DNA from 4 places in the Mesorhizobium sp. PUT5 genome. Region 2 is predicted to be linked to each of the others. Evidence: predicted binding sites of a transcription regulator. Region 2 holds the regulator's gene; each other region holds the start of a gene.

Evidence for each region. Region 2 encodes LexA, which represses DNA repair genes until DNA is damaged. Its sites were predicted from a motif close to TGTTCNNNNTGTGTTCNG; they were not measured.
Region 1: a site for LexA is predicted at 1,880-1,897, ahead of ACTDI4_RS13270 (single-stranded DNA-binding protein). Genes of this name have one in related genera too.
Region 3: a site for LexA is predicted at 1,675-1,692, ahead of ACTDI4_RS04385 (YifB family Mg chelatase-like AAA ATPase). Genes of this name have one in related genera too.
Region 4: a site for LexA is predicted at 1,642-1,659, ahead of ACTDI4_RS21960 (ImuA family protein). Genes of this name have one in related genera too.

Annotation. Positions count from the first base shown of each region.
Region 1 covers NZ_JBQOSO010000003.1:2,403,497-2,407,366, reverse strand. The annotation lists gene istA (IS21 family transposase) at 1-737, shown strand, start outside; gene istB (IS21-like element helper ATPase IstB) at 749-1,486, shown strand; gene ACTDI4_RS13270 (single-stranded DNA-binding protein) at 1,998-2,507, shown strand; gene rsmA (16S rRNA (adenine(1518)-N(6)/adenine(1519)-N(6))-dimethyltransferase RsmA) at 2,627-3,451, opposite strand; gene pdxA (4-hydroxythreonine-4-phosphate dehydrogenase PdxA) at 3,448-3,870, opposite strand, start outside.
Region 2 covers NZ_JBQOSO010000003.1:2,582,539-2,586,408, forward strand. The annotation lists gene ACTDI4_RS14125 (right-handed parallel beta-helix repeat-containing protein) at 202-1,077, opposite strand; gene ACTDI4_RS14130 (hypothetical protein) at 1,220-1,441, opposite strand; gene lexA (transcriptional repressor LexA) at 1,727-2,443, shown strand; gene ACTDI4_RS14140 (ComEC/Rec2 family competence protein) at 2,714-3,870, opposite strand, start outside.
Region 3 covers NZ_JBQOSO010000003.1:587,922-591,791, reverse strand. The annotation lists gene ACTDI4_RS04385 (YifB family Mg chelatase-like AAA ATPase) at 44-1,576, opposite strand; gene ACTDI4_RS04380 (IS110 family transposase) at 1,823-2,749, opposite strand; gene gshB (glutathione synthase) at 3,062-3,870, opposite strand, start outside.
Region 4 covers NZ_JBQOSO010000003.1:4,177,650-4,181,519, forward strand. The annotation lists gene ade (adenine deaminase) at 1-1,240, opposite strand, end outside; gene ACTDI4_RS21960 (ImuA family protein) at 1,679-2,686, shown strand; gene ACTDI4_RS21965 (Y-family DNA polymerase) at 2,568-3,870, shown strand, end outside.

The DNA.
Region 1 (3,870 bases), 180 kb from region 2:
TTCTGGGTCGGCTACGCCATCGCGTCTTTTACAGTCTGGCCGAGGTCAATGCGGCGATCGGCGATCTGCTCGTCGATCTGAATGATCGCCGGGTGCTGCGCCGTGTCGGGCGCACGCGGCGGCAATTGTTCGAGCAGATCGACCGCCCGGCACTCCGGCCGCTGCCGGCGGAACGCTATGTCTTCGCCGAATGGCGGATCCGGCGTGCCGGCCTCGACTACCATGTCGAGATCGATCGGCATTATTACTCCGTTCCCTGGCGCTTCGCGCGCGAGCAGATCGAGGCCCGCATCACGGCGAGCACCGTCGAGCTGTTCCGCAAGGGCGAGCGGATCGCCGCCCATATGCGCTCCAGCGGCAATGGCCGGCATACCACCGTCCCCGAGCATATGCCGTCGTCGCACCGCCGCTTCGCCGACTGGACGATCGAGCGGATCAGCCGCGAGGCCTCGGCGATCGGTTCTGACGCGGCGCTCCTGTGCGAGAAGATACTGGCCGACCGGCCGCATCCCGAGCAGGGCTTCCGCGCCTGTCTGGGCATCATCCGCCTGGCCAGGGGCTTTGGCCGGGAAAGGGTCAACGCCGCCTGCGGCCGCGCGCTTGAGATCGGCGCGCGGACCTACGGCTCGGTCCGCTCCATCCTGGACAACCATCTCGACCGGACGACCGCCCCGCGGACGGCGTCGGCCAAGCCCATCGACCACCCCAATATCCGCGGTTCCCGCTATTACCACTGAAGGAGAAAGGCATGCTTGCACATCCCACCCTCGATCGCCTGAACGCCATGGGCTTCACCGGCATGGCCCGGGCATTCGACGAACTCACCGCCAATGCCGAGGCCGAACAGCTCAGCCATATCGAGTGGCTGGGTCTGCTGCTCGACCGGGAATGGAGCTGGCGCTACGATCGCAAGCTCGCGGGCCGCCTGCGCTTTGCAAAGCTGCGTCACCAGGCCGCCCCCGAGGATGTCGACTATCGCAGTGAGCGCGGTCTTGATCGGGCCCTGTTCCTCAAGCTCATCGCCGGCGACTGGATCGATGCCCACGACAATCTGGCGATCTGCGGCCCGGCGGGCGTCGGCAAGAGTTGGCTCGCCTGCGCGCTTGGCCACAAGGCTTGCCGCGACGACCGCTCCGTTCTCTACCAGCGTGTGCCCAGACTGTTCGCATCCCTGGCGCTGGCGCGCGGTGATGGCCGCTACCCACGCCTGCTGCGCAAGCTCGGCAGCGTACAATTGCTGATCCTCGATGATTGGGGCCTTGAACCCCTCGACGATCAGGCCCGTCACGATCTCCTCGAAATCCTCGAAGATCGCTACGGGCGGCGCTCCACCATCATCACCAGCCAGCTACCCGTGTCGGCATGGCACGACGTAATCGGCAACCCGACCTATGCCGACGCCATTCTCGACCGGCTCGTCCACAATGCCCATCGTATCGATCTGACCGGAGAAAGCCTGCGCCGAGACCAGCAGCGAAAGACTTGACACAAGCGCTCGACGAAATGACAACAATCACTGCCAGCATAGCCCGGTCCCTAGGGGCGAGATCATCTCGGAATCCGGGGGCGAGATCAAATCGGAATGAAGGGGCGGCTTCCTCGGAATCGGCATGCGGTAGTCGCCGTCGACGCCAGGCAGAGCGCTGCCTTGCTGTGCGGTGTTCCCTGCGGAGACAGCCTGCGGCACGAGAGCGGCAACGAAAACGCCAAAAAAGACTTCCCGCGAAAAAGGCATGGCAAATGGGGTTCGTTTCATGGCCGCGAGCATACAGGCAACCGCGCGACAAAGCCAGTTAGCACGCCGGCGGGCGATAGCTGGCCTTGATACAGGTCCATCCATCTTCTCGCTGAACCGCTTGACGGCTGAGTCATCAATGATTAGAACATAAAGAGAACAAAAAAATTGTATGGGGAAAGAGCGGTCTGAAGTGGGCGCATTTGGCCGCAGACTGTAAGGTGCGGCGAAATCTGGTTTCGGACGAGCGTGGAGAAGTATCATGGCTGGCAGCGTGAACAAGGTCATCCTGGTGGGCAACCTGGGGGCCGACCCGGAAATCCGGCGGCTGAACTCGGGCGATCCGGTCGTCAATCTGCGGATCGCCACGTCGGAAAGCTGGCGCGACAAGAACAGCGGCGAGCGCAGGGACAAGACCGAGTGGCATAATGTCGTGATCTTCAACGACAATCTGGCCAAGGTCGCCGAGCAGTATCTGAAGAAGGGCATGAAGGTCTATATCGAGGGTCAGTTGCAGACCCGCAAATGGCAGGACCAGAACGGCCAGGACCGCTACACGACTGAGGTGGTGCTGCAGAAATTCCGCGGCGAACTGCAGATGCTGGATGCGCGCGGGCAGGGCGAGGGCGGCCAGGTCGGCTATTCCGGCGGCGGCCGCGGCGACAGTTTCGGCCAGTCCGGGCCCAGCGACTATGGCCGGGCCGGCAGCGGTGGAAGCCGCGGCGGTGGCGGCGGCACGTCGCGCGAACTGGACGACGAAATCCCGTTCTGACAGCCCCTGATACGGCCGGGCGACGTGTCGCCCGGCGCAGAGAACTCCGCATTGCGGTGTGACGTCGGGCCGGTGTGTCCGTCTGACGTCCCCCTGCCGCCAAGGGCGGGGATGCGGCTCTACAGCGCGTTTGCCAGCCGGACGAATTCCCCGACCGTCAACGTCTCCGGCCGGCGGGTCGGATCGATTTCGGCCCGCGCAAGCAGTTCTTCGCCGCCGAGGCTTTTCAGGCTCTGCCGCAGCATCTTGCGGCGTTGGCCGAAGGCCGCCTGGGTGAGCCGGCCGAGCGTAGTCACATCGACCGGCAGCGGCGCCGTGCGCGGGACGAGATGCACCACCGAGGAGGTGACCTTGGGCGGCGGCGTAAAGGCCTGGCGCGGCACGTCGAAGGCGATCCTCGCCTGCGTGCGCCACCCGGCCAGCACGCCGAGGCGTCCATATGCTTCGTCGCCAGGCCCCGCCACGATGCGCTCGGCCACTTCACGCTGGAACATCAGCGTCAGCGACTGGTAGTAGGGCGGCCACTCGGCCACCGTCAGCCAGCGCACAAGAAGCTCGGTGCCGATATTGTAGGGCAGGTTGGCCACGATCCTGGTCGGGGTGCCGTCTGCAAGCGCCGCGAAATCCGTCTTCAGCGCGTCTCCCGAAATCACCTCCAGCCGGCCGGGATAGCGGGCCGCGATCTCTGCAAGCGCGGCAAGGCAACGCTCGTCCCGCTCGATGGCGACGACGCGCCGGGCGCCGTGCATCAAAAGCGCTCGTGTCAGGCCGCCGGGCCCGGGCCCGACCTCGATCACCGTCACCTCGGACAGATCGCCCGCCGCGCGCGCCACCTTGCCGGTGAGGTTGAGGTCGAGCAGGAAATTCTGGCCGAGCGCCTTGCGGGCCTGCAGCCCGTGGCGTTCGATGACCTCCCTGAGCGGCGGCAGGCCATCGGCGCTCATGCGGCTGCCGTTGCGGAGGCGGGGTCGGCAAGCCGGCGGGCAAGCTTCAAGGCGGCGATCAGGCTGTCCGGCCGCGCCATGCCCTTGCCGGCAATGTCGAAGGCGGTGCCGTGGTCCGGCGAGGTACGGACGAAGGGCAGGCCCAGCGTCACGTTCACCGCCTCGTCGAAGGCAAGCGCCTTCGCCGGAATCAGCGCCTGGTCGTGATACATGCAGATCGCCGCGTCGTAACCGGCCCGCGCGCGCGGATGGAACATGGTATCGGCCGGCAGCGGGCCGAACGCGTCGATGCCTTCCGCGCGCAGCCTGTCGATGGCCGGCTGGACGATATCACGGTCCTCCAGGCCCATGGAGCCGCCTTCGCCCGCATGCGGGTTGAGCCCGGCGATGGCCAGCCGTGGCCTGGCGATGCCGAAACG
Region 2 (3,870 bases):
GCCGTTGTCGGCTTCTTCCGCAAGGAAAAATGCAAACTTGCAATATCCGCGGGCAGCACCGACGTCGCCTTACGGACGCCAGCAAATCCTTTGCGACCTATCGCGCCTGCTCGGGAGTCAACTTGCCTATTTTCGCGATGGTCACGCGCCGCACCGGGGCGCTTCTGCCGAAGCGTGCCCGGTGGCGCCGGACCTCATCTTTTATTCGGGCGTTGCCGGCCACCCAGCCGGATGCACTCCCGTTTCCAGCATCGAACGCGGCATCTTACCCGGCAGGAATTCGACATTGCCGGAAATCAGGGGCTTGCTGTTGTCCACCGAATAATAGCCATATCCCCCCTTCTGCACGTAATTGTCTGCGATGGTGACGCCGGTGATGGCGCCGCCCTTGTCACGGCCGTCGACATAGACCTGATAGCCGGCATCGCCGAGCAGCAGGTTGCCCTTGACGGTGACGTCGTTGATCGGCCCGAAATTGTTCTTGATGAAGATGTCGGAGGTATCGCGGCCGATCACCGTGTTGCCCTCGATCAGCACTCCGTTCTGGGCGCCCTGCACGGCGATGCCGTCATAGTGCGGGTCGGCGCCGGCGGCGGCGAGGTCGTGGATATAGTTGCCCTTCACCGTGCTGGCGCCGCCGGTCAGGACAATGCCGTTCTCCGACTTGGAGATGTCGTTGCCGATGAAGTTGCCGCTGCCGAGAATGGCCGCATTGGCGTTCTTGGCATAGCCGGGGCCGGTGATCTCGCAGTTCTGGATGGTGATGTTCTTGGCGCCTTCGGCGTCGATGCCCCACCAGCCATCATAGTTGATGACGCAGTTCTTGATGATGACGTCGGGAGCAGTAATCCGAAGAGAACCGTTGATGATCTGCCCTTCGATGACGGTTCCAGCCTGCGTGATCGTCATCGGGCCGGTGTAGGTGGTTAGTTTCGTTCCAGCCGGAACGCCTGCATCCGGCGAACCCGGCCGGGCGGTCTCCATGGCCGCAACGGTGTCGCCGGCGCGGGCACCGTCCATGGAGGCCGGAACGACGGCAAGTGCCGCAGCCGTTATGCATGCCAAACGCCTGACCATCGCACCGCCCGCCTTTCCAACAGTTCGACCCGCATGGGAGCCTATCATGCGCCTGCGCGGCCCATCGGCCAAGCGTCCTGCAGCACAGACGAGAAGCCCGGCCGGCGCATAGGCGCGCATAGCCGGGCAGGCACGGAGCAGGCTATTTGCAAGCCGACAGCATTTTCATGGCCTTTTCGGCATTCGCCTTGGCCGTATACATCTTGCTGCCGACATCCATCATCTTCTTGCCGTCGGGCTTGCTGGACACGACCTGGCACTTCTTGGTGCCGGCATCCTGCGCCACCCAGTAATCCGTTGCGGCAAATGCCGGGAAGGCGGCAATAGCCGTCAGCGAACCAGCGATCAGAACTGTCTTGATCATGCTATTCTCCTGTGAAAGATGGCACCTCTGGAAATCCCCCGGACGAATAGCTAGAGCGCGCACCGGCCGGTTCTTGCCCTCCCGGCTACTTCACGATGATTTGAAGCGGCTCGGCGACCGGCGAAAGGGACCGGACGGAGCCGGGCCTCTGGCGGAGCCTCGGCGCAGGATAATGCCACCCGCCCTCCCAAACATTCATCGAACTTTAAGCGTTGCGGAACACAACTGGAACAGATAGTGTTTGTTCCGGGTTTGTTTTTCCGATTCCGATCATTCGGGGGCACCATGCTGACGCGCAAGCAACACGAGCTTCTCCTCTTCATTCACGAAAGATTGAAGGAGAGCGGCATTCCGCCTTCCTTCGACGAAATGAAGGAAGCGCTCGATCTTGCGTCGAAATCAGGCATCCACCGGCTGATCACGGCACTGGAGGAGCGCGGCTTCATCCGCCGGCTGCCCAACCGCGCGCGCGCGCTTGAGGTGCTGCGGCTGCCCGATTCGATCGCGCCGGGCCTCAATGCCGCGCGCAAGTTCTCGCCCAGCGTCATCCAGGGCAGTCTCGGCCGGCCGGCCAGGGAGGCGCCGCGGCAGGCGCCGGGCAACGACGACGAGGCCACGGCCTCCATTTCCATCCCGGTTATGGGCCGGATCGCAGCCGGCGTGCCCATAGACGCCATCCAGCACAAGACCCATTCCATCTCGGTGCCGCCGGACATGATCGCCGGCGGCGAGCACTATGCGCTTGAGGTCAAGGGCGATTCGATGATCGAGGCCGGCATCTTCGATGGAGATACGGTCATCATCCGCAACGCAAACACCGCCAATCCGGGTGAAATCGTGGTGGCGCTGGTAGACGAGGAGGAAGCTACCCTGAAGCGTTTCCGCCGCAAGGGCGCGTCGATTGCGCTGGAAGCGGCTAACCCCGCCTATGAAACGCGCATTTTCGGGCCGGACCGGGTGAAGGTCCAGGGCAAGCTGGTCGGGCTGATCCGGCGATATTGACGACAGTTGCCGATGGCCTGCCCCATTCGGGAGGTTCTCCGGGCCGTCCGGTCCCTTGCGCGCGGAAATCACGGGCAGAGATTCCATATTGCCCCGTGATTGCCCCGTGTTGTTGCCTAGCTGCGGGCTCAGGCAGCCAGCGAATGTGGCTGGCAGCGCTATCGGGCGGGCTCTCTTGCCGTCCGCATGCCGATACGTCCCTTGATATCGTTCAGAGCGCGAGGCTCCCTCCACCACCGGCCTGGAAGGTTGCTCGATGCGCCTGCCATCTCAGCCGTCGTCGGCTTCGTCATCGCCTCGGCCGCGATCGCCCTGGCTGCCATGGGGCGCTTTGGAACTGTTCTCGTTGCGGTTGGCCGTTCTGGAGATTCCTTGAGCGCGACTTCTGGGGCCGGAATTGGCCTGATAGGGCGCCAGACCTCTCGCCTCGCGCGAAAACCGGCGCTGGAGATGCCACGGACGATAGTCGTTTTCGACTGCGAACCGGATTTCGGCAGGCGCGGCAGCGGAATTCGCGTCGAAGCGGATGGCCGCGCTGCCGGACCGGGCGAGATCGCGCTTGGTCAGCACGGCCACGAGCGGATCGCTGCAGGGATCGGCCGCCGTCGCGTCATCTATGACGATGAGCGCGGCAAACGCGCAGGCCGGCCGCGCCGCTGCCGTATTTGCCGCATGCACGACAATCGCCCCCGAAGGATGGCGGGCCACGCACGATCGGGCGGCGCACATGAAGGGCGATCCCGGCGGCAGGTCCGGCGCACCCTCGCCCGCATAGCGCAGGTCGCGCCCTTTCAGCGCCTCCGGCGGGACGGCGATCTCCGCATTCAGCGCACGGCTCCAATTCTCCATGGTGAACGCGTTCGGCCGCTCCCGGTTGACCGCGATCTCCCCGCCTCCGATCGGCACTGCGACGAGCCGTGCATCTTCCGAGACCAGCACGTCGGGTGCCTGCACCGCGCGCAGCGTCAGCAGCCCGAGAACCACGAATGGTATCGCGGCCAGTCGCAGCCGCGTCGTGGCCATGGTGCCGATCACCAGCGCCACCGTGGTCAGAAGCACCGATTCGAGCGAGATCAGGCCGATGCCGTCGACCGGAGAACGCTCCGACAGCCAGTTCGAGATGGCGATCATCGCCGCCAGCCCCTTGCCCATCACGTAGAGGAAGGGCCAGTCGAGTCCGAACGGCATCAAAAGGGCGCTGAACACGGCGAAGGGCATGACGACGAGCGACACCACCGGCATCACGGCGAGATTGGCGAACAGGCTGAGCGGCGACACCCGCTGGAAATGCCAGGCCGCGTAGAGCGTGGTGGCGGTACCGGCGACGATCGTGGTGGCCGCTGCCGCAAGCAGGCTCTTCCAGAACCAGCCGGCGACGACGCCCGCCAATCCGCGTCCTGGCCCGTGTGCCCGGACCCGGCGAACCT
Region 3 (3,870 bases), 2.0 Mb from region 2:
GGGGTCGCCGCCCGGCCCCTGCCCAGTTCGAGGCTGCCGGCGCTCAGGCCGCCTGCGCCAGCCGCTCCGGGCCCATCCGATAGGAGATCGCTTCGGCGAGGTGGACGCGGCCGACGGTCTCGCTGGCGTCGAGGTCGGCCAGCGTGCGCGCCACCTTGAGCACGCGGTGATAGGCGCGGGCGGAAAAGCCGAGCTTCTCGCTGGCGTCGCGCAGCAGCGCCTGGCCGGCGGCATCGGGCACGGCGACCTGCTCGATCTGCGCGGCCGAGCAGTGCGCGTTGGTGGCCAGGCCCGGTAACCCGAGGCTCTCGAAACGTTCGCGCTGGAAGGCGCGGGCGCGCGCCACGCGCTCGGCGACAATGGCGCTCGCCTCGGAGCGGCCGGGGCGGATGAGGTCGCTTGCCGAAACGGCCGGCACCTCGACGCGCAGGTCGATGCGGTCGAGCAGCGGTCCGGAGATGCGCGCCTGGTAGTCGGTGCGGCAGCGCTCGCCGCGCACGCAGCGCCAGCCCGGCTCGCCCGCCATGCCGCAGCGGCAGGGATTCATGGCGGCAACGAACTGGATGCGCGCCGGATAGGAGACGCGGTGGTTGGCGCGGGCGATCACGCACTCGCCTGTTTCCAGCGGCTGGCGCAGCGCGTCCAGCGCCTGCGGCGAGAATTCGGGAAACTCGTCGAGGAACAGCACGCCGTGATGGGCGAGCGAGACCTCGCCCGGCCGCGCGCGCAGGCCGCCGCCCACCAAGGCCGCCATCGAGGCCGAATGGTGCGGCGCGCGGAACGGCCGGCGGTCGCTCAGCCGACCTTCGGCCAGTTCGCCGGCGACGGAGGCGATCATCGACACTTCCAGCAACTCGCGCGGCGCCAGCGGCGGCAGGATCGACGGCAGGCGCTGCGCCAGCATCGACTTGCCGGAGCCCGGAGGCCCGGCCATCAACAGGTTATGGCCGCCGGCCGCCGCCACCTCCAACGCGCGGCGGGCGCTTTCCTGGCCCTTGATGTCGGCCAGGTCCGGCAGGTCGCATGCCGGGCGATGCGCGCCCGCCTCGGGCCGCGACAGGACCTGCGTGCCGCGGAAATGGTTGGCTATGGCGATCAGGCTGCGCGGCGCCAGAATGTCGATCCCGTTGCCGGCCCAGGCGGCCTCCGGCCCGCAGGCGTGCGGACATATCAGCCCCCTGCCCGCGGCATTGGCGCCGATGGCCGCCGGCAGTGCGCCCGCCACGGCCGCAATGGTGCCGTCGAGCGACAATTCGCCCAGCACGACATAGCCGGCCAGCGCGTCCGACGGCACCGCGCCAAGCGCCGCCATCAGCCCGAGCGCTATGGGCAGATCGTAGTGACTGCCTTCCTTGGGCAGATCGGCGGGAGCCAGGTTGACCGTGACCTTGCGCGCCGGCATCGACAGGCCCGAAGCATGGAGCGCGGCCTGCACCCGCTCCCGGCTCTCGGCCACCGCCTTGTCCGGCAGTCCGACGATGGACATGCCCACCTTGCCGGGCGCGACCATCACCTGCACGTTGACCGATACGGCCTCGATGCCCTGGAACGCGACCGTGCGCACCCGCGCGACCATGCTGCTTCCCCGCCCCTCGCGGGCGCTGCGCCCGCCGCGCCCCGCATCGTTCCCTCAGGGCGTCTTTTCCAAGACAAGCACGGTTTTCGGTTCAAATCAAGAACATTTCGGGAACGATTTCGCGCAGCGGCTGCGGGCGCGGTTGTGCCCGGTTGCGCGAAGAGAACGGGAACCGCCGAAGCCGCCCGAAGCCTCCGGGCTCGCTCCGACCGCCGGATCCTGGAGTATCCGTTTTGGTCAAGGAAGTTATGGGGCCCATTTGCGGTGGTCCCTGAGCAGTGCGTTTGCGAGGACGATCAGCTTTCGCATGATGGCGGTGATGGCGACCTTGGAGGCTTTGCCGGCGGCCTTGAGCCCATCGTAGTTTGCCTTGAGGTCTGGATTGAAGCGCGTGGCGACGAGGGCCGGCATGTAGAGGGCCTGGCGAACGTTGGCCCGACCGCCTCTGATGAAGGCGCGGCCTGTCCATTTTCCAGACTGGCGTGCGACCGGGGCGAGGCCAGCGAGCGATGCAGCCTGGGTGTTTTCGAGGGTGCCGAGTTCGGGCATGTCGATGATCAGCGCGAAGGCGGTGATGGCCGAGACGCCGGGGATCGATACAAGGATGTCGAAGCGGTTGGCTAGGTCAGGATCGGCCTTGATGAGCTTCATGATCTCGACTTCGATCGCGGCGAGCTGGCGCTCGATCTGCCTGAGTTGCTCGCCATTGTGACGCTTGAGGATGGGTAAGGTCAGGTTCTTTGCTCTGTTCTTCGCCGCCGTGCGGTTTTTCACCAGCGCCTCGCGGGCCATGGAGAGATCCTTGAGATCATTAAGGAGCGGGCCGCGCGTCGGTCGGGCCTCGAGGTCGAGCAACATCCCCATGCGCGCCAGCATGGCGGCGTCGAGCCGGTCGGTCTTGGCAAGCCGGCCGGTGGCCTCGGCGAAGCGCCTTGCCTGACGCGGATTGACCTTGACAAGGGCGAAGCCGCCATCCGCCAGCCTCCGCTCGAAGGCTCGGTGATAAGGACCGGTCGGTTCGTAGACGATGCGGGTGTCAGGCTGTGCCAGCCACGCCAGGAATGCTCTATGGCCGGCCTTGTCGTTGCCAAAGCGGCGGCTTTTGCCATCGCTCATGCGGTGGGCGTCGAGATGGTCTTTCGAGATGTTGACGCCGATGGTATCGTTCATCATCTTTCGCTTGTCCTGTGCTTGTCGTCCGCAGCCGAACTGCGGGTATCCGTTCAGGCCTCAAGAGAAAGACGAGGGCGATCACACTCTAGCTCGACCCGTCAACGGTCAGCATTTCAACGATCCGACCCTCGCCGCCGACGAGGGGCTGCTACCCCTCCCGGCGGTCCCTTCTTCGCCCGTTCGGCAGCAAAAGTCATAAGACAAGCATTTCCGCTTTTCTCCGAAAAGCGAAAACGCTCTATCCTGTTGTTTTTACGCAATTCCGGCCGGAAAACCGGTTCCCAGTTTTCCTGGAATTACTCCGGCGTCAAATTAACGCTTGGCCTCCACCGCGTCCCAGAACAGGGCGGCGATGTCGGCGCCGCCGAAGCGCTTCACCTCGCGCACGCCGGTGGGCGAGGTGACGTTGATCTCGGTCATCCAGTCGCCGATGACGTCGATGCCGACGAGGATGAAGCCGCGCTCGCGCAGCGAGGGGCCGATCGCCGCGCAGATCTCACGCTCGCGCGGCGTCAGCTCGGCCTTCTCGGCGCGGCCGCCTATATGCATGTTGGAGCGGGATTCGTGCTCGGCCGGCACGCGGTTGACGGCGCCCACCGGCTCGCCGTCGATCAGGATGATGCGCTTGTCGCCCTTGCGCACGTCCTTCAGGTAGCGCTGCACGATGAAGGGCTCGCGGAACATCTGCCCGAACAGTTCGAGCAGCGAGGCGAGGTTGCGGTCGGCCTCGTGCAGATGGAAGATGCCCGCCCCGCCATTGCCGTAGAGCGGCTTGACGATGATGTCGCCGTGCTGGCGGCGGAAGGCGGCCACTTCCTGCGGGTCCTTGGTGATCAGCGTCTCCGGCATCAGGCCGGAAAACTCGGTGACGAAGATCTTCTCCGGGCTGTTGCGCACCCAGGCGGGATCGTTGACCACCAGGGTCCCGGGGTGGATGCGTTCCAGTATGTGCGTGGTGGTGATGTAGTTCATGTCGAAGGGCGGGTCCTGGCGCAGCAGCACCACGTCCATTTCCGACAGATCGGTGCGCACCGGCTCGCCGAGCGAATAGTGGCTGCCCTCCTCGTCGCGCACCTGCATTTCCTCGATCCGGGCGAAGACCGTGCTGCCGAGCAGGGAAA
Region 4 (3,870 bases), 1.6 Mb from region 2:
CGCGCACCGGCAGCGACAGGTCCAGCCGCTCGGTGACGATGCGGCCCGAGGTGACGCCGATCACCGGCGTGGTGGCGGCGTTGCGCGCCGGCACGCGGAAATCCGCCGCCGTCACCGGCCGCGCCCTGACGCTGTGGCGGCCGACCGGCTCGACCCTGCGGCGGGCGGCGAACAATTGGTCGTCCACCACGCGGCCGGCCGAGATCACGAACTCGGCATGGCAGCCTTCCAGGCTGTCGAGCACCGCCAGGTCGGCCCGCCACCCCGGCGCCACCAGCCCGCGGTCGGCAAGCCCGAAGGCGCGCGCGCCCGAGATCGAGGCGGCGCGATAGACGGCCAGCGGCTCCGCCCCGGCGGCGATCGCCGTGCGGATCATGTAATCCAGATGGCCCTGCTCGGCGATGTCGAGCGGGTTGCGGTCGTCGGTGCACAGCGCGATGAAAGGCGAGTTGCGCTCGGTGATGACGGGCAGCAGCGCCGCCAGGTCCTTCGACACCGAGCCCTCGCGCACCAGCACATGCATGCCCTTGGCGAGCTTCTCCAGCGCTTCGGCCGCCGTCGTCGCCTCGTGCTCGGTGCGGATGCCGGCGGCGAGATAGCCGTTCAGCCCGTAGCCCGACAGCAGCGGCGCATGGCCGTCTATGTGGCGGCCCTGGAAGGCCTCCAGCTTGGCCATGCAGACCGGGTCCTTGGCCAGCACGCCGGGGAAGTTCATGAACTCGGCCAGCCCGATCACCTTGGGGTGGCCGGCAAACGGCAGAAGATCGTCGATGCGCAGCTCCGCGCCCGACGTCTCCAGATGCGTGGCCGGCACGCAGCTCGAAAGCTGCACCCGGATGTCCATGACCGTCTCGGCGACGCTGTCGAGGAAGAAGCGGATGCCCTCGGCGCCGAGCACATTGGCGATCTCGTGCGGGTCGCAGATCGCCGTGGTGATGCCGAGCGGCAGGACGCAGCGGTCGAACTCGTGCGGCGTGACCAGCGAGGATTCGATGTGCAGATGCGTGTCGATGAAGCCCGGCACCACGATGCGGCCAGCGATGTCGATCTCGCGGACGCCGCCATAGGCCGCGCAGGTGCCGACGATACGGTCGCCGCAGACGGCGATGTCGCCCTCCACCAGCGCGCCGGTGACCAGGTCGAGGAAGCGCCCGCCCTTCAGCACCAGGTCGGCCGGCTCCCTGCCCGCCCCCTGGTCGATCATCCGCTCAACCGAAACGCCTTTGTCCGCTGCACCCATCTCGACCCGCTTTCCCGTTCCTGTCCTGCCGCCCGTGTTCCGGCGCACCCTCGGCACGGATCATGCCGCATTCGGCAGGCCGGCGCGACCGGTTTGATGATTTTGCCGCAGGATGGTCATGGCCCGGTCATCCGGACGGGCCGACGGGAGCTTGCCCTCCGGAGATGGCGGAGTTTACGGTTTGCTTCGCTCCCTTTTCTCCCCTGGCCCCGTGGGGGAAGAAAATACGCTGGCCGCAACCCTGGCGTCTCCCCTTTTAAGGGGGAGAGGTGCCGAGCGCAGCGAGGCGGAGAGGGGGTATGTCCCCGCCATCCTCGGGGGCGAGGAAACGCCGTCCGCCCGGCGTGAGAAAAAAATCCTAAAAGTCTTGCTTGACTCTCCGGGCCGGCTCTGGAATCCATAAGAACATAACGGGAACATATAGAAAGCCGGACCGTCATGGCGAGCAGCGCCGTGGCGCGGGAAACCCTTTTGGCCCTGCGCCGGAAAATCGCGAGCATCGAGGGCACGCTGCCCGAGCGCCTGGAGGCGCCCGGGCCCGCTAATGCGCCCGCAAATGCACTGGCCGGCCTGCCGGACACGGCGGCCCGCGCGCGGCTGCGCACGGGCGCGGGCCGGCTCGACGCCCTGCTCGGCGGCGGGCTGGTGCGGGCGGCGCTGACGGAGGTGCATGGCGGCCAGACGCGCGATGCTGGCGCCGTCGCCGGCTTCGCCCTGGCGCTGACCGGGCTGCTCCTGGAGCGGGCGGAAAACGAGCGGGCGGAAAACGCCGCGCCGGTGCTGTGGGTCGGCACCGCCGAGATTTTCCGCGAGGCCGGTTTTCCGCATGCCGCCGGGCTTGGCGCGCCGTTCGGCATCGCGCCGGAGCGGCTGCTGCTTTGCGAGGCGCCGAAGCTGGCGGACGCGCTGTGGGTGGCCGAGGAGGCGGCGGCCCTGACCACGCTTTCGGCCGTGGTGCTGGAGATGCGCGGCAATTGCGGCCGGCTCGACCTCACCGCCACGCGCCGGCTGCACCGGCGGGCGCAGGCGGCGGGACGTCCAGTGCTGCTTTTGCGCCAGGCGGCGCAAGCCGAGCCCACCGCCGCGCCTGTGCGCCTCCTCGTCTCGCCGGCGCCGGCGGCGGCGCGCAACACCCTGGCCGGGCCGCTCGCCGGCTCGATCGGGCAGCCCGCCTTCACCGTCACCGTCGACAAGTGCCCCGCCGCCCTGCCGGGCCGATTCATCCTGGAGTGGAACCCCGATGAGCACCAATTCCGCGAAAGAAGCGCCGCGCAAGGCCGGACAGAGGATCCTGTCGCTGTGGTTTCCCTATCTGGCCACGGAAAGGGTGCTGCGGCAGCGCCTGGGAAGGTCGTGGCGTTCCCGGCCCTCGCCGCACGCGCCTCTGGTTCTCGGCCGCCAGGAGAACAACGCCCGCCATATCGCCGCGCTGGACGAGAAGGCTGAGGCGCTCGGCCTGAGGCGCGGCATGGGCCTGGCGGATGCGCGCGCCATGCATCCGGGCCTGGATGTCGTCGAGGCCGACCCCGCCGCTGACCGGCGCCTGCTGGAAGGCCTGGCCGACTGGTGCGACCGCTACACGCCGCTGGTGGCGCTGGACGGCGAGGACGCATTGTTCCTCGACGTCACCGGCTGCACGGCGCTGTTCGGCGGCGAGCGGGCGATGCTGGACGACATGCTGGCCCGCTTCTTCCACCAGGGCTTCGAGGTGCGGGCCGCCATCGCCTCGACGACGGGCGCGGCCTGGGCGGCGGCGCGTTTCCGCGGCCGCCACCTGGTCGCCCCCGGCGGGGAGGAGGCGCTTTTGTCGCCGCTGCCGCTGGCGGCGCTGCGCATCGGGGCGCAGACGCGCGGCCGGCTGGAGAGCGTGGGCCTGCGCACGGCCGGCGCGGTGATGGCCATGCCGCGCGCCCCGCTGGCCCGCCGCTTCGGCGCGGGCCTGCTCCTGCGCCTCGACCAGGCGCTCGGCCGCCTCGACGAGGCCGTGTCGCCGCGCCTGCCGGCGCCCCCGCTGTCGGTAGAGCGCCAGCTTGCCGAGCCGGTCACGCTGACGGAAGACGTCGAGGCGCTGACGCAGATGCTGGCCTCGACGCTCAGGCTCGACCTGGAGCGGCGCGGCGAGGGGGCGAGAGGGCTGGCGCTGGCGCTGTTCCGGGTCGACGGCGCCGTCAACCGCATCGCCGTCGGCACCTCGCGGCCGCTGCGCGACCCCGCGCTGATACGGCGGCTGTTCCACGAGAAGCTCGCCGCCATCGCCGAAGACTTCGATGCCGGCTACGGCTTCGACCTCGTGCGGCTGTCGGTGCTGGCGGCCGCGCCCTTCGCGCTTGCCCAGGCCGACCTGGCCGACACGGCCGCGCAGGAGGAAGAGGACCTGGCCATCTTCGCCGACCGGGTGCGGGCCCGGCTGGGCGAAGGCGCGCTGCTGCGGCCCGTCGCGGTCGAAAGCCATCTGCCCGAGCGCGCGGTCGCGCTCCTGCCCTTCGCCCGGACCGTGCAGCAGGAGGCCCCTTTGCGCAAGCCGCACCCGGCCGACAGGCGCGACCGCATCCGGGTTCCGCGGCCGGTGCCGGTGCCGCAGCCGGAGCGGCCGGTGCGCCTGTTCCGCGCGCCCGAGCCGATCGAGGTGC